3 regions of the Anabaena sp. CCY 0017 genome follow, and region 3 is predicted to be linked to each of the others. Evidence: riboswitches for the same ligand, from Rfam matches in the RefSeq annotation. Region 3 holds a riboswitch; each other region holds the start of a gene.
The links. A riboswitch is a leader RNA that binds a small molecule or an ion and turns the genes downstream of it on or off. The one in region 3 is predicted to bind cobalamin.
Positions count from the first base shown of each region.

Region 1: it holds a riboswitch for cobalamin, as region 3 does, so the genes downstream of both, cobG (precorrin-3B synthase) here and ACM0OW_RS04775 (DUF1636 domain-containing protein) in region 3, are expected to answer to the same signal.
Region 2: it holds a riboswitch for cobalamin, as region 3 does, so the genes downstream of both, ACM0OW_RS12765 (hypothetical protein) here and ACM0OW_RS04775 (DUF1636 domain-containing protein) in region 3, are expected to answer to the same signal.

Region 1 covers NZ_CAWUDG010000001.1:930-8,162, forward strand. Annotated here, with positions in the region: gene cbiE (precorrin-6y C5,15-methyltransferase (decarboxylating) subunit CbiE) at 156-1,367, opposite strand; gene ACM0OW_RS00020 (hypothetical protein) at 1,588-1,797, shown strand; cobalamin riboswitch at 1,925-2,082, shown strand; gene cobG (precorrin-3B synthase) at 2,131-3,615, shown strand; gene ACM0OW_RS00030 (precorrin-8X methylmutase) at 3,682-4,308, shown strand; gene ACM0OW_RS00035 (precorrin-2 C(20)-methyltransferase) at 4,311-5,015, shown strand; gene cobJ (precorrin-3B C(17)-methyltransferase) at 5,158-6,927, shown strand; gene ACM0OW_RS00045 (PAS domain S-box protein) at 7,117-7,233, opposite strand, start outside.
Region 2 covers NZ_CAWUDG010000008.1:171,863-179,095, forward strand. Annotated here, with positions in the region: gene ACM0OW_RS12740 (iron chelate uptake ABC transporter family permease subunit) at 1-756, opposite strand, end outside; gene ACM0OW_RS12745 (ABC transporter substrate-binding protein) at 788-1,990, opposite strand; gene ACM0OW_RS12750 (hypothetical protein) at 2,080-2,220, opposite strand; gene ACM0OW_RS12755 ((2Fe-2S) ferredoxin domain-containing protein) at 2,366-3,232, opposite strand; gene ACM0OW_RS12760 (TonB-dependent receptor) at 3,260-5,260, opposite strand; gene ACM0OW_RS12765 (hypothetical protein) at 5,324-5,569, opposite strand; cobalamin riboswitch at 5,676-5,824, opposite strand; gene ACM0OW_RS12770 (DUF4912 domain-containing protein) at 6,152-7,233, shown strand, end outside.
Region 3 covers NZ_CAWUDG010000003.1:66,551-73,783, forward strand. Annotated here, with positions in the region: gene ACM0OW_RS04745 (WD40 repeat domain-containing protein) at 1-695, shown strand, start outside; gene ACM0OW_RS04750 (hypothetical protein) at 951-1,373, shown strand; gene ACM0OW_RS04755 (hydrogenase maturation protease) at 1,567-2,028, shown strand; gene ACM0OW_RS04760 (hypothetical protein) at 2,094-2,468, opposite strand; gene ACM0OW_RS04765 (SagB/ThcOx family dehydrogenase) at 2,487-3,773, opposite strand; gene ACM0OW_RS04770 (ankyrin repeat domain-containing protein) at 3,760-4,224, opposite strand; cobalamin riboswitch at 5,000-5,207, shown strand; gene ACM0OW_RS04775 (DUF1636 domain-containing protein) at 5,229-5,657, shown strand; gene ACM0OW_RS04780 (class I SAM-dependent methyltransferase) at 5,814-6,662, shown strand; gene ACM0OW_RS04785 (transporter substrate-binding domain-containing protein) at 6,913-7,233, shown strand, end outside.

The sequences.
Region 1 (7,233 bases), on a different contig from region 3:
GCCGACTTACTTACACTTGTCTTTGAGATTCAACAAACCTCAAATCAGGCTCAATCGGTCATGCCGACAGATATGTATAGCATAGATTTCGAGGCGACCATAACAGAACTTTACAAAGATACAGAAATTTAAAGACCTCCGCGTGCCTTTGCGTTTCAATCCTTAATCACCATCCATTGAGTAACAGGTGACATAGCCCGCCAACCTAAAAACTTACCAATAGGTTCTGCTCTTTGCATAGCAATACGAGTTAAACTACCACCAACTTGGTTATACCATTTAAATAAAGTTTGCTCACCCTCCACAGTCACAACATTAGCCACTAACCGCCCACCCGGACGCAGTACTTTCCAACAGATATCAAAAAGCCCTGCTGCTGTAACTCCACCACCAATAAATATAGCGTCGGGTGTGGGTAAATCTTTCAAAATTGATGGTGCTTTACCGCTAATAATTTTTAAGTGGGGAGTTCCTAAAGCTGCTGCGTTATCGGCTATGTACCCCAGTCTAGAGGAATTCTGTTCAATAGCGATCGCCTGACATCGAGAATGAGTCCGCATCCATTCGATAGAAATTGAACCACAACCCGCGCCGACATCCCATAGTAGCTGTCCGGGAGTGGGAGCTAATTTTGCTAAAGTCACCGCCCTCACTTCACTCTTAGTTAACTGTCCATCATGATGATAGGCATGATCTGGCAATCCTGGTAATCTGGGTAAAGGTATTACCCCAGCATCAGCAATACATTCCAGTGCGATCGCATTCAACGGTGCAATTTCTGTTTCATGCCAATCTGCGGCTGTACCTTCGACAATTCTCTCATGAATACCGCCCAGATGTTCTAAAACTGTAATTTTGCTACCACCATAACCACGATTTGTCAAGATTTCGGCAACAATTGCGGGGGTGTCTTTTCCTTCACTCAAAATCAACAGTTTAGCCTGGGGATAGATATAAGCCTGGAGTAAAGAAGCTGGACGACCGCACAAACTCAAGGTTTCTATATCAGTGAAAGACCATCCCAGTTTGGCACAGGCGAGGCTGAAGGTAGACGGTGCAGGAATAATCGTAATTTCCTCTAGGGGAATTTGTCGGGTAATGGTGACACCGATACCATAACAGCAGGGGTCGCCACTGGCTAATACACAGATTGATTCACCCCGACGACGGATAATGTCGGCTATGGAGGTGCTAATGGGAGATGTCCAGGCTATTTTCTGACGTGGGTCATCTGGTGGGAACATGGCTAAATGGCGATCGCCTCCGACAATCACTTCAGCTTGGTCTACTAGAGAACGAGCGATCGCACTTAAACCCTGTAACCCATCTTCACCAATCCCCACAATCGATAGCCATTTCCGTGTCATAGAAGCTGTAATAATTTAACTAGATATTGCGGCTTTGACTGCGATTAAGAGCAGTTATTCTAATCTATTAATCAGGTTTTAACTCAACACTCCCAAGTTTGATGTTTATAACTTTTACTCGTGTGTTATAATGAGTAAGCATTACAACTGTTGAACAGGTAAAATATAGAAATATATATTTACTTGGGTTAATGAAATTTCACAATTAGGTTGGTATTAATTGAAAATTAAAGCGTTGGATGTCAAAGCAGGCGATCGCATTATTGCCTATTGCAAGAATAAAATGCAAGTTTGCAAGGTGAAACGCATATTAGAACCTGGTTCTAGCAACATCACACTATCTGTATTCACATCCGAGCATTATCGGGGATGCTTAGTTTCCTGTGTAGTCCGGTTCCAGTGTGACACCTTAGTTGATTTAGTACAATAAAATTAGTAGAATTTTGCGTAATTAGCCCAAAAAATGTCACAGGCTTAATCTCTGGTTTGTCAATAAATTCTCCAAATATATCAAGTGATATATTTAACTGAATATTAAAAATATGCAGCATCCAGCGAGCTGAATACCTGATCATGTTAAATTAATAAAGCTAAGAGTTGGGAAACTCCGGTGAAATTCCGGGACTGTGCCGCAGCTGTAATGGGAAGGCCAAAACAGAGCATTGAGTTTTTTACTTGCCAAGTCAGAATGCCAACCATAGCAGTGTATTAAAGACACACTCACTATCTACTGCCTGCGTCGCACAGGGAAGGAGTTACAGTTTTGCTGTCCGGTTTTGCCTTATGTCCTGGTTTGTTTTATGATACAGCCGCCCAAGATGGGATATTATCTCGCATCAGAATACCAGGTGGAATTCTGGATAGTCAACAGTGTCATGCAATCGCAGATATAGCAGAGAATTACGGGGGCGGTTATGTTGATGTTACCAATCGCGCCAACCTCCAAATCAGGGAACTGCGTTCGGGAATAAATCCAGCAGTTCTCAAGCATTTACAAAATATCGGTATCGGTTCTCGCAATTTTGCTGTTGACCACATTCGGAATATTATGACCAGCCCCACTGCTGGTATTGATCCCCAAGAATTAATTGATACTCGTCCCTTTGTGCAAGACTGGGAAAATTATATCGCCGCACATCCTCAGCTATCAGGACTATCAGCAAAATTTAGCGTTTGCTTTGATAGTGGTGGTAAAGTTTCGGTGTGCGATCGCCTCAACGATATCATGTTTGCTGCTGTCTTAATTGACGGGAAAGTTTATTTTCGGCTATGTCTCAGCGTCGGTGTCAAGGGAAAACCACCCGTTGATATGGGAATTGTCTTATTACCAGAGTTATGTTTGCCACTTTTGGCAGCTTTAGCAGATATTTATCTCAATTATACTGACCCTAACAGTCGGCGCAAGCTGCGTTTGCGAGAGCTGTTAAATAACTTAGGTTGTGAAAATTATCTGCAAGAAGTTGAACAACGTCTAGGTTTTAACCTCACCCCTCAGCGACAGTTGAATAAAACCAGTCTCGAAAAAAATTCAAAATCTAACTATCAACATATCGGCATTCATCCCCAGCGTCAGCCAGGCTTATTTTATATTGGCGTGGTTTTACCGTTAGGTAGGCTAGAGAGTCAGCAAATCCGGGGTTTAGCTGATTTAGCCCAAAAATTCGGTAGCGGGACTCTGAGGCTAACTCCTTGGCAAAATTTACTCCTGACTGATATTCCACAGCGATCGCTTACCGATGTCAAGAGTGAAATCGCTGCTCTAAAATTAGATATATCGGCAAGTAATATCAATACTGCATTAGTTGCCTGTTCTGGTAATAAAGGTTGTGCAGCATCTGCCACAGATACTAAAGGTGATGCTTTAGCATTAGCAAAATATCTCGAAACTCATGTTAGTCTGAATCACCCAGTTAATATTCACTTTAGCGGCTGCGAAAAATCTTGCGCCCAACATAGTCATAGTGATATTACCTTGCTCGGTGTCAGTCTAGAATCAGAACATGGAACCTTGGAAGCTTATCATATTTATGTTGGTGATAGCTGGCGTAGCGAAGCCATAGGTGACAGCAACCAAAAATTTGGTCGTCAACTCTATCAATATGTCACAGTGGCCGAACTACCTGTATTGTTAGGGCAGATGTTACAAGTTTATAAAATTCAATGCCGAAATCCTGATGAATCCTTTGGAGAATTTGTTAATAGATATGGAATTGCCCAATTACAGCCGTTATTCTCCCCAGTGAGTTAGGGTTATTTCTGTTAACTTGCGTGGCATAGCCATTACCATTCACCATTCACCATTCACTATTTTCCCATGTCTGACTACATCCGAGATGCTAACGAAATTTACAGTAAATCCTTTGCCATTATCAGAGCAGAAGCCAACCTAGATGTGCTGCCGCCAGATGTAGCAAAAGTGGCTGTACGCCTGATTCATGCCTGTGGAATGACTGATATCGTCAATGACTTGGGATATTCATCAACGGCAGTACAGACTGGACGCGCAGCACTAGCAGCAGGTGCGCCGATTTTGTGTGATTGCCGAATGGTTGCCGAAGGTATTACGAGAAAGAGACTACCTGCAAACAATCAAGTTATTTGCACTCTTTATGATGTGGAAGTACCAGCGTTAGCTAAACGTTTGGGTAATACGAGATCAGCTGCTGCGGTGGAGTTGTGGCGATTGCACTTAGAAGGGGCAGTGGTAGCAGTTGGAAATGCACCGACAGCATTATTTCGGTTATTAGAAATGCTGGAAGAAGGAGTGCTGAAACCAGCGCTAATTTTAGGTTTCCCCGTAGGATTTGTGGGTGCGGCAGAATCAAAAGCAGCATTGGCAGCAAATAGCAAAGGTGTACCATTTTTAACATTACATGGTCGGCGTGGTGGCAGTGCGATCGCCGCCGCAGCAGTTAATGCCCTAGCAACAGAGGAAGAATAATCATGCAAATCAAAGGCCGTCTCTATGGAATTGGCGTAGGGCCAGGTGATCCCGAACTATTGACATTGAAAGCACTGCGACTATTACAGGCTGCCCCTGTGGTAGCTTATCAGTCAGCAGTAGATAAAGAAAGTATAGCGCGAGCGATCGTTTCCCAATATCTCACCGGGAATCAAATCGAAGTGCTGTTTCACCTCCCCCGCGCCTTAGAACCAGAAACGGCCAATTTGATTTATGACAAAGAAGTTGCACCAATAGCCGAACATCTAGCAGCAGGAAGGGATGTAGTGGTGTTGTGTGAGGGTGATCCGTTTTTTTACGGTTCTTTCATGTATGTTTTCACCCGTTTATCTGAACACTACAAAACCGAAGTTGTACCAGGAGTTTCTTCACTTATGGCTTGTCCTGTAGCCTTGGGTGTACCATTCACTTATTACAACGATATTATGACCGTTTTACCTGCCCCCATGCCGGCAGAAGAATTGACTACGCACTTACTAGCAACCGATGCGGCGGCGATAATGAAACTAGGTCGCCATTTTACCAAAGTGCGAAATGTTTTACATCAATTAGGATTGGCATCACGAGCATTGTATATTGAGAGGGCAACAATGACACAGCAGAGAATTGTACCCCTGGATGAAGTTGATCCCGATCAAGTACCCTATTTCTCAATGATTATCATCCCAACCAAAAATCGACTATAGGTTTAATAACAACTTCTAGTTATGATTCGTATTTATTTGAAAAACCACAGGCTTAAATTACCTAGCCATACACGAAAGATTATCTGTGTCTATATGTGGTTTGATTTGAAAGGATATCAAATTTTACAAAATATCTAATTAAATGATCACAAAGATTGTACCTGCCGTTGTGGTACTGGGTCAAAACAGTGTACCAGTAGCCCGAAAAATCATCGATGTCCTGCCAGGGGCGACATTATACGGTTTGGCAGGACGCACATCTGGTGTTGATGTCACTTTCACTAACTTCGGTGATACAGTGCGCGAGTTATTCGCAGAGGGAACACCGTTAATTGGTATTTGTGCTGCTGGCATTCTGATTAGAACCATCGCACCAATGCTTTCTGATAAAAAACAGGAACCGCCAGTATTAGCTGTAGCTGAAGATGGAAGTGCTGTGGTTCCGCTTTTGGGTGGACTGAATGGCGTGAATGATTTGGCGCGACGCATTGCTGAGGAACTTGATGTTAAACCTGCAATCACTACAACAGGTGATATCCGTTTCCGCACAGCGCTATTATCTCCTCCTCCTGGATATCATTTAGCCAATCCAGATGACGCGAAGAAATTTATCTCAGATTTATTAGCTGGGGCGCAAGTCAAGCTTGAAGGTTCAGCACCTTGGTTGAGTAATAGTCAACTACCGATAGACCCCAACGGCGATTTAACTATTCAGGTTACAGAACAATTAGTCACTCCTGCACCCGACCGCCTGGTTTATCACCCAGCAACTATAGCGATTGCGCTGAACGCACGCTCCGCGAACGCCATCAGTGATACTGTTGATCTAGCTTTAGTACAACAATTGTTAGCAGATGCCGAACTTGCCCCCGCATCAGTAGCTGGAATATTTGCACCTATCAACATGGCGAATAATCCCAGCTTAAAAGCCATTGCTAACGCCTTTAAAGTACCTACACGCTTCTTTACCTCAGATAAACTAGAAAATTTGACAGCACAAGGTTATAGCCCAGCCCAAGCCATAGCCATCAACGCCACTGGTTCGTCTCCCTTATCCTCCTCATCTTCCCACCTAGCGATCGCCATTGCGCCCAAACCCATAGACCCCAGCACCATAGGTCAAGCACAGGGGCGGTTAGCCATTATTGGCACTGGGCCAGGTGGTTCACAGTGGATGTCTCCAGAGGTGAAAGAAATACTCAAATCTGCAACTGATTTAGTGGGTTACAAAACATACATAAATTTAATTGGTTCTCTCGCTGATGGTAAACAACTGCATGAGTCCGACAACCGTGAAGAAATTGCACGGGCAACAATGGCGCTGGATTTGGCAGCACAAGGGCGGTATGTAGCCGTAGTATCTTCTGGTGATCCTGGGATATATGCAATGGCTGCGGCTGTATTTGAGGTATGCGATAGCGCAGCGCTCCGTAGGAATCGCAACCCCAAACCGGAATGGGATAGTATAGACATTCATGTTGCACCAGGGATATCAGCGATGCAAGCGGCGGCGGCGGTTATTGGTGCGCCTTTAGGACATGACTTCTGCGCGATTTCCCTGTCTGATATTTTAAAACCTTGGTCAATTATTGAACAACGAATTGCTGGAGCTGCTGAAGCTGATTTTGCGATCGCCTTTTATAATCCCGTGTCCACAGAGCGCACTTGGCAACTAGAAGCAGCGAAAAATATTTTGCTGAAATATAGAACACCAGACACCCCAGTAGTATTAGCCAGAAACATTGGCAGACCAGGGCAGATGGTGAAGGTAATCAAACTTGACCAATTAACAGCAGATTCAGCCGATATGCGAACAGTTATTCTAATTGGTTCCAGCCAAACCCGAACAATTCAGCGTAGTGATGGCAGCATTTCCGTTTATACACCAAGACAGTACATTCAACAAATCTAAGCCTACGCTACACTATGGCTCTAAGCGCAGTCATACCCGGTTCGCGAAAGTTTTAGCAGAGCTTTTTAATTACTGAAAGCCTTGATGTAGGGGCGGGTTTACAGATATGTTCAATTACCAATATTATTTGAATAAACCCACCCCTACTTGGTTTCTACTCAGCACTCAGCACTCAGCACTTTGCTATAATTACTGACTAATAGGAATTTCAATTAAAAATTCTGCACCTTGTCCAGGAATGGAATTACAAGATAACTTTCCATGATGTTTATCTACTATAATCTGATAACTAATAGATAGTCCTAA
Region 2 (7,233 bases), on a different contig from region 3:
CGCATTCAAAGGTTTCGACAACAGAATAGCCACAGCCAACCCCAAAACCACCACAGGGGCTAAAACTAAAATTTGTGTCCAAGTCACACCGCCAAAACTGCCAAAAGTCCATTGTAAGTAAGTTTGAATATTATTCGTTTCACTAAATTGCAGCAAAATACTCACTAAAGCACTGGTAGCATAGCCAAACAATAAACCTAAAATCAGCAATTGCATTGTATCTTGAACCCGACGCGCCACCAGTAAAACTAAACCTAAAGCTAAACCTGCGCCTAAACTGGCGGCTATAACTAAACTTAAATCACCAATTATTCCTAAACCTTTAAACATAACACCAGCACCAGTAGCACTTGTGGTCAGAACAACCAAAGCTACTCCTAAACTTGCACCAGAACTAATTCCTAATACAAAAGGTCCCGCTAAAGCATTTCTAAATAAGGTTTGCATTTGTAAACCACTGACTCCCAAAGCTGCGCCGGCTAAGGTGGCTGTTAAGGCTTTAGGTAAGCGAAACTTGAGGATAATATTAGTCCAAGTGGCTTTTTCTGGTTCTCCTCCTAGTAAGATGCTAAGGACTTGGTTGACGGGTATATTGACTGAACCAAAACCTAAATCTAGTAAAAAGGCGAAGATTAAGGCTGATAGTAAGGTGAGGAAAATTAGATATTGTTTGGTTGATTTTTTATGAGTTAGGAATTTAACGAACCGCCAAGTGCGCCAAGTACGCCAAGAGAAGAAAGAGAGGATTTCACGCATTGTTTAAAATTCGTAGTGAGGACTTTAGTCCTCAAGTTAATTTACGGTAATAAACGAGTTGATGATTGGGTAATAATTCAGGATGAAATATTTTAATTAAATCAGCTAAAACTACATCAGGGTTACTAATACCACCTTCCCAATAGTCGTTTCCTTGATGTTCGTTTAATCGAGCATCATTATTATAAAGGTTGCCTATTTTTACAGCCTGAAAATCACCATAGCGATTATCTGCATTCAATAAATCTGTTAAATTCTGCCAAGCTTGACTAAAATTCAGCCAGTAGTCAGCATTAGCAGCACGTTCTAAGATAATCTCGAAAGATAGGGGAAGGCTACCAGATGTGTTATCATCATTCCACAGATAATTTGCGCCAGCGTCATTGAGATATTTAGCGACATAACTATCACCTCCTGGCATATACCAAGTCCCTTTAAAGTTAAATCCTACAAATACGCTAGGACGTTTATTTATAGACTGAGTTTTTTGAGCAATATCTTTATATTTCCTCGCAATTTCACTAAATATTTTTTCGGCTATTTCTTCCTGATTAAAAAACAAAGCGGTAAATTTCATCCACTCGGTTCTTCCTAGCGGAGAATTTTCCATATATTCCGCATTTATGGCGACTTTTAAGCCAGCATCTACTAATTGCGGATAACTATCTGACTGTGAATTCCCCACAGCATAGGTTGTAATTAAGTCGGGATTTAAATCTAATATCTGCTCAATATTGACATTATTATTTCTCCCCACTTCTGTGATTTTTCCGGTTTTAATTCTCGAAATCACATCAGGTGTATTTATTTGTTTAAAATCACTCACCCCGATGAGTTTATCCACCACTCCTAACTTAGCTAAATGCGGTAAATGAGTCGTCGAAAGAGAGACAATCGAATTTACCGGGACAGTAATTACTTGCGTTTCTAAAAAATCCGGCGGTACTGGTGCGCCACACTGCACTAAAACATATTGAAAACCCGTATTAGCATTCCGCCAAGGATTTTTAACCGTGACAACTTTGTAATGTTTATAATACTCCACATCAAAACCAGTCGCATAATTAACGCTCACTTTTGCGGGAAAATAATCAATATTAGGATTGTATTCTTGATTACAAGCGCTGCTACCCTGGGGAATTGTATTGTTACAAGAGATAATTAAGGTAGCAACTAAGAATAATAGACAGACAAAAAAGTTGAGTTTACGTTGATGATGTTTTATAACTATCATATTCCGGTGCTATTTTTCTGGTTTGTAGTTAGGACTTTGGGGAGCATCCCAATTTAGTAAAAACATAGAAGATTGATGTAAAAAACCTATTAAACCCTCTTACCTTGGCGTTCTTCTCCCTTGGCGCTAGCCTCTCCCTTTGGGAGAAGGGGAGACGCTACGCGAATGCGTCTTTGCGGTTCGTTTTTCCATTCTTCTGTAAGCCAAAATCCCATAAATATAGGACTCATATTTGATTTATGAAACACACCCTACATATACTTAGATTTTTTCAATAATCAAATCGGATTCCTATAGATTGAACTTACAAATTTGGGATGCTCCCGGACTTTGGTGGTTTCAGGAAGGACTAAAGTCCTTACTACAAACAAATATTTACTCTGGGGGATAAGAATATTCCCTCACCTTATTACCCCTCACCAAATGTTCCTCAACAATAATTTCCGCCACATCAGGAGTAACGCGAGTATACCAACTCCTATCCTCAGAATTAAACACCACTGGTCCCAACTTACAAACCTCCAAACAGCCAGAAGTTCTCACTTCAATATCTAAACCAGCTTTTTCCACAGATGCTTTTAAAGCTGTAAAAGTCGGTTCCCACTTCCGAGAAGGAAGACAACGCCCAGAAGTACAAACTGAGATATAAGAACGCTTTAAAGGATTGCGAGTAAATGGTATCGGCTGCTTTCCTAACACATAAATTTCCCGCATTTCCTCATACAGCGCTAACTTAGCTAAATTAGGTTTACCCTCTGGTAATAAATTCTCATCCTCCACAAAAGGATTAGGGAAAAATATCGTCATTACCTCTACATTTGCACCATTCCAAAATTTAATTCCCCAACTTCTGGGATTTCCTTCTGCATTAAAACGACGATAAAAAGCAGCCCGACTAACTTGACGTTTTTGTCTTAATTTCAATGGGGTTTTACACTCTGGTCCCCCTAAACTTGGTTCAATACATAAATGTAAATGCCAACCTTCAGCTGCTACCGTTAAATAACCATCGTAAAGAATACACAATTTAGGTGCAGCAGTAAATTCCAGTTCTAATACACCACCTTCGGCAACATGACCGACTCCTACTTGATGCCAATTTTCCTGAAATAAGGTGTACAGCAATGATGATAAAACATCTGTATTGGCAGGAAAATCTTCATACTCAACTCTACCTCCTGAAAGCAGAGGTTCTGTTGTCATCAGATTTAATGGTGTTACCCAAGGATTAAATTGCGTCATGGTATTTACCAATTTTTACGAAATTTTTCAGAATGTGGATCTTAAACCAACTTGAAAAACTCTACCTGCGTCGGGGAAACCCGCAAAAAGTTGATAGCGTTGGTTGAAAATATTATCTACACTACCACTAAGTACAAGGTTATCACTCAGAGAAATTCGCAGTTTAGTATCAAAGGTAGTATAACCTGACAAAAATTCTGTGTTGGTATTATTTGTGGGATAGCCACTGAGAGAACGCATGAGAAATTCTAAATATAAACCTTGAGCATTTTCATAAGAAATTCCGGCATTTAAACTATTTGCACCTGCGAAGCGTAACTCTTTACCTACTTCCGCAGAATTGCTACTTTCTAATATTTGTGGGTCATTCAGAGTATAATTGGCAAAGGCAAAAATATTCTTGGCTAGTTGCACATTCAAAGCTGCTTCAATTCCTCTGGTACGCACTAAGCCAATATTTTCAAATGAACCTATAGGAACACCAAAGTCAAAAGCAATATTATCCGATATGGTATTTTGAAAAAATGTTAAGCGTAGTAAACCAATATTACCTAGTTTTTGGTCAATACCAATATCATAACTATCACCTTTTTCGGGTCGTAAATTGGGATTCCCCACAAATCTAGCACCTTGACCAAATAAGTTAGATAGCGTAGGTACACGAAAATTTCTGATATAATTGGCTCTCAGGGTGGTAGATTCAGAAACTGCTAGTCTTGCACCGATACTGGGTGATGTAAAGGAACCATTAGCTAAACTGTTAAAATCTTGGCGCAAACCTAAGTTGACACCGAGGTTAGGTGTGATATCTACTTCATATCTAGCAAATAATGCTCCTTGACTAATACTACCGTCATAACTAACTGTTCTAATATTATCAGCAAAATTTAAGGTACTATTATTTGCTGAGACGTTGCGGTAGTCAAAGCCATAAACTAAAATTTGATTGTCGGCAAATTTCCAGCTATGCTGTGTTTGAATACCGTAGGAAGTTTGTCTATTGTCTAGTTGGTTAGTGGGTCTGTCAAAGCGAGTGTTGAGAAAGTCTGTGTAAATCTTTGCTGTTAATAAAGAATCATTTCCTTGACCTAGCTGAGAGTTCCAAGTTAAGTCAGCTAAAACTTGGTCTGTATATTTGCGATTATTAGGAGTTAAGGAATTGAAAAATCCTTGACCAAATTGTGGTTCAGGAATCGCTACTCCTCCTGGTACGCCTTGATTTTTAGCTAAGTATAAAGTAGAAAGAGTTAAGGTGTTTCTATTCCCTAAATCTGCTTCTAATTTGACGTTAAAATTATTAAACAGAACATCATCGTTTTCCCTGGTTCCCTCAAAATTAGCTTCGGGAATGAAAAAAGGAAAATTATTTTGCGCCTGGGTACGGTTATAACCCACAACCCAAGATATATCACCTTGTCTCCCGCTATTTTGAATGGTTTGCTGATTTAATCCATACGCGCCCAGAGTCACTCCCGCTTCGGTGGTAATTTTCTCTGTGGGACGACGAGTAATAATGTTAATTACACCCCCAATAGCATCGGAACCGTACAAGGTAGAACCACCACCTGGTAAAACTTCTACTCTCTCTACATTATTGGTGGTAATTTCCGAAAGGTCAAAACCACCAGAACCCAAATTATTGATTGGTCTCCCGTCGAGTAATATTAAAACTTGTCCGGTGTTAGAACCGCGAATAAATTGACCGCTTAATGCACCAACTCCTGTACCGACTGTACCATCACCTAAGACACCGGGGAGAAATTGCAGGGCTTCTTTGACTGTTCGCGCCCCTCTAGCTTCAATTTCTTCTTGGGTAATTACATACACAGGGCGTGTAGAATCTTCAACTGTGCCATCACGCCGCAAAGGTGAAGAGACTCTTTGATTTAAGAGTTTCTCAATTACAGTCAGTTCAATATCGGGTTCTGGTTCTGGTTCTGAAGCCATAACATATCCTGATGATAAACTACTATAAATTGTGTGCAGAATCAGTAAGTTGATCCCGCATTGCCAAGAAATTTTAGGCATCTAGTTTCTCTGTTTAAGTATGGGTGTGATTTAGACTGCTTGTAGAGTCTAGGACATGAGTTTTTAACCGCCGATAAACGCCGATAAACGCCGATGAATTTCAGGTTGATTAGTTAATTGTTTGCAAATATGCTGGCTGTATTGAGTTACACGACGACAGGATGCCCACTCCAGAAGATTTATCATGTTAAGATGTCTGCCTGGTTTACTTGCAAGGCGCTGTATATCCAAATTCAGCCACAAAAAATTTCCAGTTAAGGGAATACCTGAACTCAGCAAAAATTTATGTGCTGGTGCGTTGCTTTGCACGAAAACGCATCCTACAAAAATTGTGGGTTTAATTCTGTTTTAATAAATACCTGTGCTGACCAAGTTTTTTTGTTCTATACATGATCTGTGCCTCGCAGATAGGTGTTTGCTTGGAAGTTACGTCAGTGGGCATTCTGACTCAGAGACAAAAACAATTATTATCTCTTCACAGCTGCGGGACAGCGCCGGATTTACACCGAACTTTCCCCCGTAATACAGGAGTTACCTGTTACGTCTGATGGATGCTTGCCATAAGAACTGACTTTTTTGATTCAATCATATTACTATAAAAGTGTAAATTTGTACAAAAAAAGTTGCGTTGCCGGAAAGATTAGATACAAAAGGTTGTTACCCAGATGGTAATGATAATGATTATTATTCTGTCTAACTGTTTTGTCAACTGCTAATAGAGGTAATTTGGGCATAAATAGTTAATTTTTATGACTTTTTCAGACTCGCTAAGTCTTGGTCAACAGAAAATTAGAAGAAATTTGACACCAGATGTATAATTAGCGCGTCTCCTCTTGCATTAAAAGATAAAATTAAGACCATCCGGCTTTCTGTACCTAGATAAAGAGCATTATGTGGCAACAAGAAAAAAAAGATAGTGCGATAGTCAGTCTGGCATTATTACTGTCCTTAGCTACTAGCCCTATGGCAGTACATTTGTTCGTGCCGACACCAGTGCTGGCACAATCTGCCACTGACGCTGACTCTTTTCCACTACCGACAAGTGTGGAAGATGGAACTACGGTGCGGATTGATGGTTCTATGAATTTGGCTGCAATCAACCAAAGTTTAAAACAAGGTTTTGAGCAAGAGTTTTCGGGGGCTAATGTAGAAGTTGCCAGCAATGGTGCTGATGTGGCTATATCAGCTTTAATAGATGGTACTGTTGATCTAGTTGCGATCGCCCGTGGTTTGACTCCAGATGAACAAGCCCAAGGTCTGGTACAATTACCATTTCAACGAGAAAATATTGCCATCATAGTTAGTACAGATAATCCTTTTCAGGGTGGTTTAACTGATCAACAATTCGCCGACATCTTCCGGGGAAAGATTACAGATTGGTCAGAAATAGGCGCATCTGAAGGTACAATTCGATTCATTGACCGCCCTGAAACGAGCGATACCCGCAATACATTTCGCACTTATCCAGCTTTTACCGGGGCTGAATTTGCCACAGGCTCTAATGCTACCCAGATAGAGGAGGATAACACTGCCGAAATTGTCAAGCAATTAGGCAATGACGGCATTAGCTATGCAATGGCTCATCAAGTGTCGCAATTGTCAAATGTGCGCGTGATTCCCATCAATGATATTTTGCCAGATAATCCGAATTATCCCTATTCCCAGCCTTTAGTTTATGCTTACAGGCAGAATCCTAGCCCCAATGTAGCCAATTTCCTCGGTTTTACCCTCGCAGTACCAGGACAGCAAGCTATAGAAACAGGTAGAGCCGCAGCAGCCGCAGCCATCGCCCAGGGAGAAGTACAAACAGCACCCGCCAATACCCAAACTGTATCAGAGGAACAGCAATCTCCAGAAACTAATCTTGAAGATATACCTCTGTGGTGGCTTTTGTTACCTATATCCGTGATAGTTGTCTTACTAATGTGGCTTATCCGGTCACGCATCTGGGCAACTGAGGCTCAAAATAAAAC
Region 3 (7,233 bases):
CTGGTAGTGGCGATCGCATCGTTCGCATCTGGGACCTTACCTCAGATCGACCTCCTCAAATACTCAAAGGTCACTCTGGTCGTGTGACTAATGTTGATATTTCCTCTGATGGCAAAACTATTATTAGTGTTGATCATGGTATGGAGGCTGAGATCAAGGTCTGGGATATGGCCACAGGTAAACAAAAAGCAGCATTACCATCATTCTATTTCGATGACATTAGTCTAGATGGCAAAACGGTAATTTTCACTTCGGGTAATAACAATAAACTTATAGCGTGGGATGTCGCAACAAACCAGCAACAAGTCCTGCAAAAATCTTTTCACCCTTGGCGGTTAGTACGCATTAGTTTAGATGGGCAAAGACTGGTTAGCACCAAACGAACCGGAAAACGCTCTTTTGAGGTGCAAGTCTCTGATTTAAAAACAGGACAAATAACAGCCAAGGAACGCTTTAATCGTCGCATATTTAAACCATCTTCTATTGCCCTGAGCCGTGATGTTCTGATTGGTAATACAAAGAAGTGGCTGACGGTGTGGAATCTGCAAACAGCCGAGATAGAAGCAATTCTGGACGAACAGCAAATTAAGCAAATGAACAATTTGGTTGTCAGTCCTGATGGCAAAATATTAGCCGGAATTATCACTGATTCAAATAGTAGTAACAGAAAAATTCAAGTGTTGCAACGTCCCTAAAATTCAAATCTCAACCGAATAATATTGTTTTGATAATTACGGTTTTAAATCCATTCTTTAGGTTAAAGGCAAGGACACAATCATTTTATATGATATGCTTATTTATACCGAAAAATAGTAGTGATTTAATCTCCCTATATTTGTATTATAAATATTTATGGAACTCTAGTAGCATAACACACTAAAACGAATAGAGCTAATGCGTTAGTCTAGCTGTGATGCACTTCAAAAAACATAAATTTATAAGGTAAGCTTGTGCCTGATATAGCGTTACATAAATATCTCCCTCTTCTTCCTGAAGCAGCACTGCAAGAATTCATAGAATGGTGTGTTTTAGAACAGGCAAAAGCCGCAGGTTGTAATTTTACTCCAGACCAAAGTAAGTTAAATAACTTGCCACCAGCAGAGTATGTTCCTAAGCTAATTGACCAGTTTATGAAGGTTAAGCCAGACCCAATTAAAGCCGGGTTAGTAGCTGCAATTGCTGGTAAGGAAGCTGACAAACATGGTTTATCTGGTTTAGCTGTTGTCGCCGATTTTATCGCACTTTACGTCAAGTATTTAATTCCTAAAGAAGGTAATACTCCAGAACAAGCAGAAATGATATTAACTGACGCATCACAAAAGCAATGTGAAAAATTCACAGAAATTGCTCACAAATATGATGTAAAGTTTTAAAATTTTTGGGCGATTAGAAATCGCTACTACACAAACATGACGCGTAGCGGCTTCCCTACGGGAAGTTCGCCTGCGCGGACTATAAAGAAACTCAAAGTTTTAAACCCAGGTCGCTGGGTTTTGTCTGTGTAGCTGCGACTTCCAGTCGCCAAGACTTTACTTTAACAGATGTATAAAAAATTAATAATATCCGATGCTAACTATCATTGGTTGCGGTAATCTTAACCGCAGTGACGATGCTGTAGGCGTAATTATTGCCCAACGCCTACAACAATATTTAGCTGCAAATCCTCATCCTGATGTGCGAGTGTATGACTGTGGAACCGCAGGGATGGAAGTAATGTTTAAAGCCAGAGGTAGTAAAACATTAATAATTCTTGATGCTAGTTCCACAAATTCAGAACCAGGTGCTATATTTAAAGTCCCAGGAGAAGAACTAGAAGCTTTACCAGAACCTAGTTATAATTTACATGATTTTCGCTGGGATAATGCTTTAGCTGCTGGAAGGAAAATATTTGCAAATGAGTTTCCCGAAGATGTCACAGTTTACCTAATTGAAGCCGCAAACCTTGATTTAGGACTAGAATTAAGTCCCATAGTCCAACATTCTGCTGACTTAGTATTTAAACAATTAACTAACCTAATCAGGCAGTAAAATCAATTACGAATTACGTTAGCGAAGCTCCTCTGAAAGAGGCACTATGAATTACGAATTATAGCTTATGCCCAATCACGATAAACAGACAGTTCATCTACTCTCATTTCAAAGGGTATACCTTGACTATCTGGGGGACAAACACGGATTTTAGCACTGGTAATGATGGAGTTTAGTAACGTTCCCATTGGTACGATTTGCTGCAAAACTCGCCAATTAGTCACTTGATCAGGACATTCAATTACTAATGTCATTGCATTAGCAAGGGTTGTGACATACCAGCGACAATTAGACAGCAGGTTTTGAATAGTGCGATCGCACCCTTCATAAAAATACCTACTAATAGAATACTCTAATTGTTGACGCAGTATAATATCTGCCGATGTCGGCTGCTTAGGACGAGAATCATCACTATTAAAATAAAAATTATTGTTCGCCATCTCTCTTTATGATCCTAGTTATTTGCCAATAGCCATCCCATAGAGAACATCTTTATCGGTTTGTAATAATTCTTGGGTTTCATCATCGTAAAAAGCACCAATTCCACTACAATCAATTCCCAAATAATTACTCACCAAATAAATTCTTTGTCCGAAAAAACCAGCTAATTGCATAGCGGTTTGATAATTGATATAGTTAGATACAAAGAACAAAGTTACAGCACAATCTCTCGCGATCGCTTGATTCACGCATAAGTAACCCGTCCGTTCCCCGAAATTACCTGCTTTTAGCAGATGCGTACCTTGATATAATCCCGGCGATATCCCCTCAACTCGATGCACAACAGAGTAAATTTCTATTTCCTCAAAATTTTCTGTAGGTATCGATTGTGCAATTTGTCGCCAGATATATAAATAGTCTTCTTGAGAAATAAACTGCTTCCGGAAACGTCTAATGGAACGTCTATTCCAAACAGCTTGATAAAATTTATCCTGATCAAAGTTAAACTGTGGCTGTACTAGTGGCTGTGTTGCACTTTGCTGTACAGATGTTAGTTCATAGCTATGTTCAATAAATTCATTAGCTTCAAAATAATCTGTCCCACAGACAAAAGGAACCTTTAGCCTTAAACGTCTGACTGGCTTTTCTTGCACCTCACCAGAGATTACCCCCGCAGTGATAAACTCTTTATTTTCAAAGCCTAAAACTGCATTGAGAGCAAGTTTATCAAAATCAAAAATCAGTTGTATATCTTTGTTATGCAAATAGGCTGATGCTGCGATCGCACCTAAATGATGACCGCTATCTAAAAAGCAATATCTCAGGCTTCTATCCTGATATTTCCAGCTAGACCTATAATAAACGCAACTAATTAAAAAGATGTACCCCTTGATACTTTTCCCCGGTATAATATAACTTTCTAACCCATCATCAATTAATTCGTAAATGAGAGTTAGACAATTATTCTCAACTTCCAGATGATATATCCCATCTATCATTCCCGACATCCCGCGCACTTGGACATACACTTCTGTCGGATATAAAGCCCCTGCTGAGGGATTTACTCGGAGTTTATAGGGTACATCTTTATAAGCTTTTTTCAGCGTAACTGCACTGGTTAACCAAATAAACGAATGCAGAGGATTATTGACATTTAATTTCACCCGCCGATAAAACTTGGGATAAACTTTAAATGCAGTTGGCTGGGTTGAAGCATCTACATAATTGGGATTAATCTGTACAGATAAGTAAGAATGCTTGGTTGCATCGTGGTAAGCTGTCTTTAAATTCTTACTTTGAGGCATTTCTGAGTAATCCTAAAATCTCGATATTGCTAGCGAAATCTATCGCTTTATAGTCGTCTAAATTTCTGATATCCAAATTAGGATTGTGTTGTAAAAGTAATTTAGCCACACCTGTTTTTCCTGCTGATGCTGCATACATTAAGACAGTTGCGCCGTTATCATTTTGATTATTAATGTTAATTCTTGCAGCTAGAAGTAAGCTAATTAACTCATAATGATTGCCGAAACAAGCAAACCATAAAGCATTATTCCGATCATGGTTTTTAGCATTAATATTTGCCCCCAAATCAATTAATTCTTTGACAACTGCATAAACTCCTTCTCTGGTAGCTTTCATCAAAGCCGTATCACCATTTTCACCTTGTTGATTTAAATTTTGGGTATTATAGCCGTTTGCGAGCAGCCATTGCTTGGTGACTTCACTCATTTTTTGCTTTTTGATCTGATTCATAACTCATCCTTGATATTTCTAAATTGACTCAGCAATGTGAATAGTAGGGATAGCCTACTATTTATAAATAAAAAATTATGGCATTCCTAATGATGGGAGTCGTTAAAAACTCTAGCTAGGAGATTAATTGGTAGCTTGAAACACCCCATGACCTCAGTCTGGCATTTATTTGTACCTAAATAAATTAGGTTAAATTTAGAAGAATATTTACGCAGATTTTCGCTATCTTATTCTTGCACCTATCTTAATTTCTGCCTAATTTTTAACTGAACAAAAATTAAAATAGAAATGTCGGAAATAATCTATAATCGCTTTTTCTTGAAGATTAGGTTCAAGAGCAACAATTTAGCTTATTTATATATTATCATTCTGATAACTTTAAATTATGAATCATTTATAAAGATTCCAAGACATCTTAGAGTTGATTTGCAAAAGGAAACTTAAAAATGCAGCTAAAGCTACACTTCAGTTTTAAAATATAATAAATTAGACATCTAGTGAAAATAAAATAAGGGTTATCTGGAACCTTTGTAGAGACGTTCCATGAAACGTCTCTACATTCTTTGTCGGAGATGTTTATTAGACATTAAGCAAATTTAGATATGCTTTTTAACACATCCTCGTAGGTAAAATACCAATACGGTTTAGTTAAACAAGCAAACTTTTTGTCAAGTACACAGTAATTTAGCTTACCTACTGTTATCAGTGTTGTTACTCCTAGACCAGTTTCTATGAATTTTATAATTCATAATGTCATAAATTTGACGAAAGTATGATAGATTCTCATATATCCGGTTCTAATAGAAATCAGCTATTAGAGGTAAGGGGGAAAGTCTGGTGTAAATCCGGCACTGTCCCGCAGCTGTAAACCAATTTTAGAGTTTTAATTTGAGATATAAGATTGCATCGAACAGTCTAAAATCCCCAAGTTGAAATTTAAAACTGCGTAAGTCAGAATACCCGCCGATATAAAAGTAACTTTAGCTAAAATCTACGAGGCATAGATGACAGCAGAACATACAATATTTGTTTGCACCACTTGTGCGAGTAAGTGGGAAGATGGTAAGCGTGTGGGCGAAAGTGGCGGAGAGCAGTTGCTCAAACACTTACAAGCACATTATCCCAATTGGGAATTGAACACAGAATTTATTCTTCAGCCAGTGAACTGCATGAGCGCTTGCGATCGCTCTTGTGTGGTATCCTTTGCTGCATATAATAAATCTACATATCTTTTTGGTGATATTTCTCCTGATTTGTCACCCGCAGCAGTTGCTGGAGTATTCGAGTGTGCGAGTAAATATTATGCTCACCCAGAAGGTTTATTACCGTGGAGTGAACGCCCAGAACCATTGAAGAAAGGAATTTTGGCAAGAATTCCAGCAGTATCTACGCCCTCTCTGATAAAATCTCCAGAAAAAGAACTCTGTAATTAAAAATACCAGATTTCCAAACTAATTAGGCGATCGCATCTCATATCTTCCTCTTTGCGTCTGGTGCGCCTCTGCGTGAGACAGCAGGCGAAATTTGGTATTTGATCAGAATAATGTGATTAAATACCAATACCTTCGCCAAGCTGACCTTAACCCTAAATGCAAAAATCAAAGTCAATTAAGATTTCCAAAGCAACACGCTACCAAAATGCAGCCATAGATTACTATATGGGACTCACAGGTTCCTCCTATCTACATTATGGCTATTGGGAAGTAATACCAAATATTGATGAAGAATTGACCATAACTCAGCTGCGTACAGCACAAGAAGCCTATACAACTAAACTGTTTAGTTTCATCCCTGAAGGAACCAAATCTGTACTGGATGTAGGCTGTGGTATTGGTGGTAATGCAAAATTACTATGGGAACGTGGACTGAGTGTTGAAGGACTAGCACCCGATGCAATCCAAGAAGAGAAATTTATTCAAAATACTAACGGTAAAATACCTTTCTACTTAACGACATTTGAAGAATTTCAGACTTCACATTCCTATGATTTAGTTCTATTTAGTGAAAGTAGCCAATATATGGCTGTGGAAGATTTAGCCCAAGGTGCTGCGCGTTTACTTAATAGTGGTAGTTACTTACTAATAGCAGATATGATGCGCTTGGATGCCGAATACAAAGAAGGAATTTTTTCTAACTGTCATGTTGCTGATGACCTCCACGCAGCTTTAGAAAAGGCTGGATTTAAATTAATTAAAAGTGAAGATATTTCTCAATCAATTGCACCAACAATTGACTTATGTCTGAGTAATTTTCGGACTTTTGGATTAACCACATTTAAATATATTGCTGATGTTGTTAAAATAGCAGTTCCACCTATATATAAAATAGGAAGTTGGGCTTTTAAACGTTGGTTAGAGAAACCAATTGCCGAGGGTCTAGCTGCACGAGAAATTTTTGATAATCATCTTTGTTACCAAATTCAACTTTGGCAGTTATAAAAAGTTTTGAGACGTGATAAATCGCGTCTGAACAAGAGAGTGACGTGATAAATCGCGTCTGTACAAGCAAGTGCGGAGTAAAGGTTTGAAAAGGTGATTAACTTGAAGATGCGGTGGCTGAGGAGTTATCATCCAGACATTGTTCAGGAAATAATATCACCTTTTTTAAGTTTGATCGCACGAGTATATCAGGAGTCAACCACTCATGAAATTTTGCCACTTCCCACATTCACAGCCACTGCATAGCATTTTGTCTGTATCTATTTTTCGAGTCCGCCAGAGTTTTGCCGCCAAATATAATTGCTTGACTGGGGTAGCTGTCGCTTTAGTTATTTCTATCCCAACTTTAGCCTCAGCCGCACCTTTGCGAGTCGGGGTAGCTGGTTCGGCTCCTTTCGTGGTTAGCAAAGATCCAGAAACGAATGGCATTAGTGTGGAAGTTTGGGCAGAAGTAGCTCGATCTCAAAATATAGAGTATGAATTAATACCTCAATCCAGCGTTGCCAATGCCCTAGACGTTGTAGAACAGGGAGACTTGGATTTATTGATAGGCCCTATCACAATTACTGCT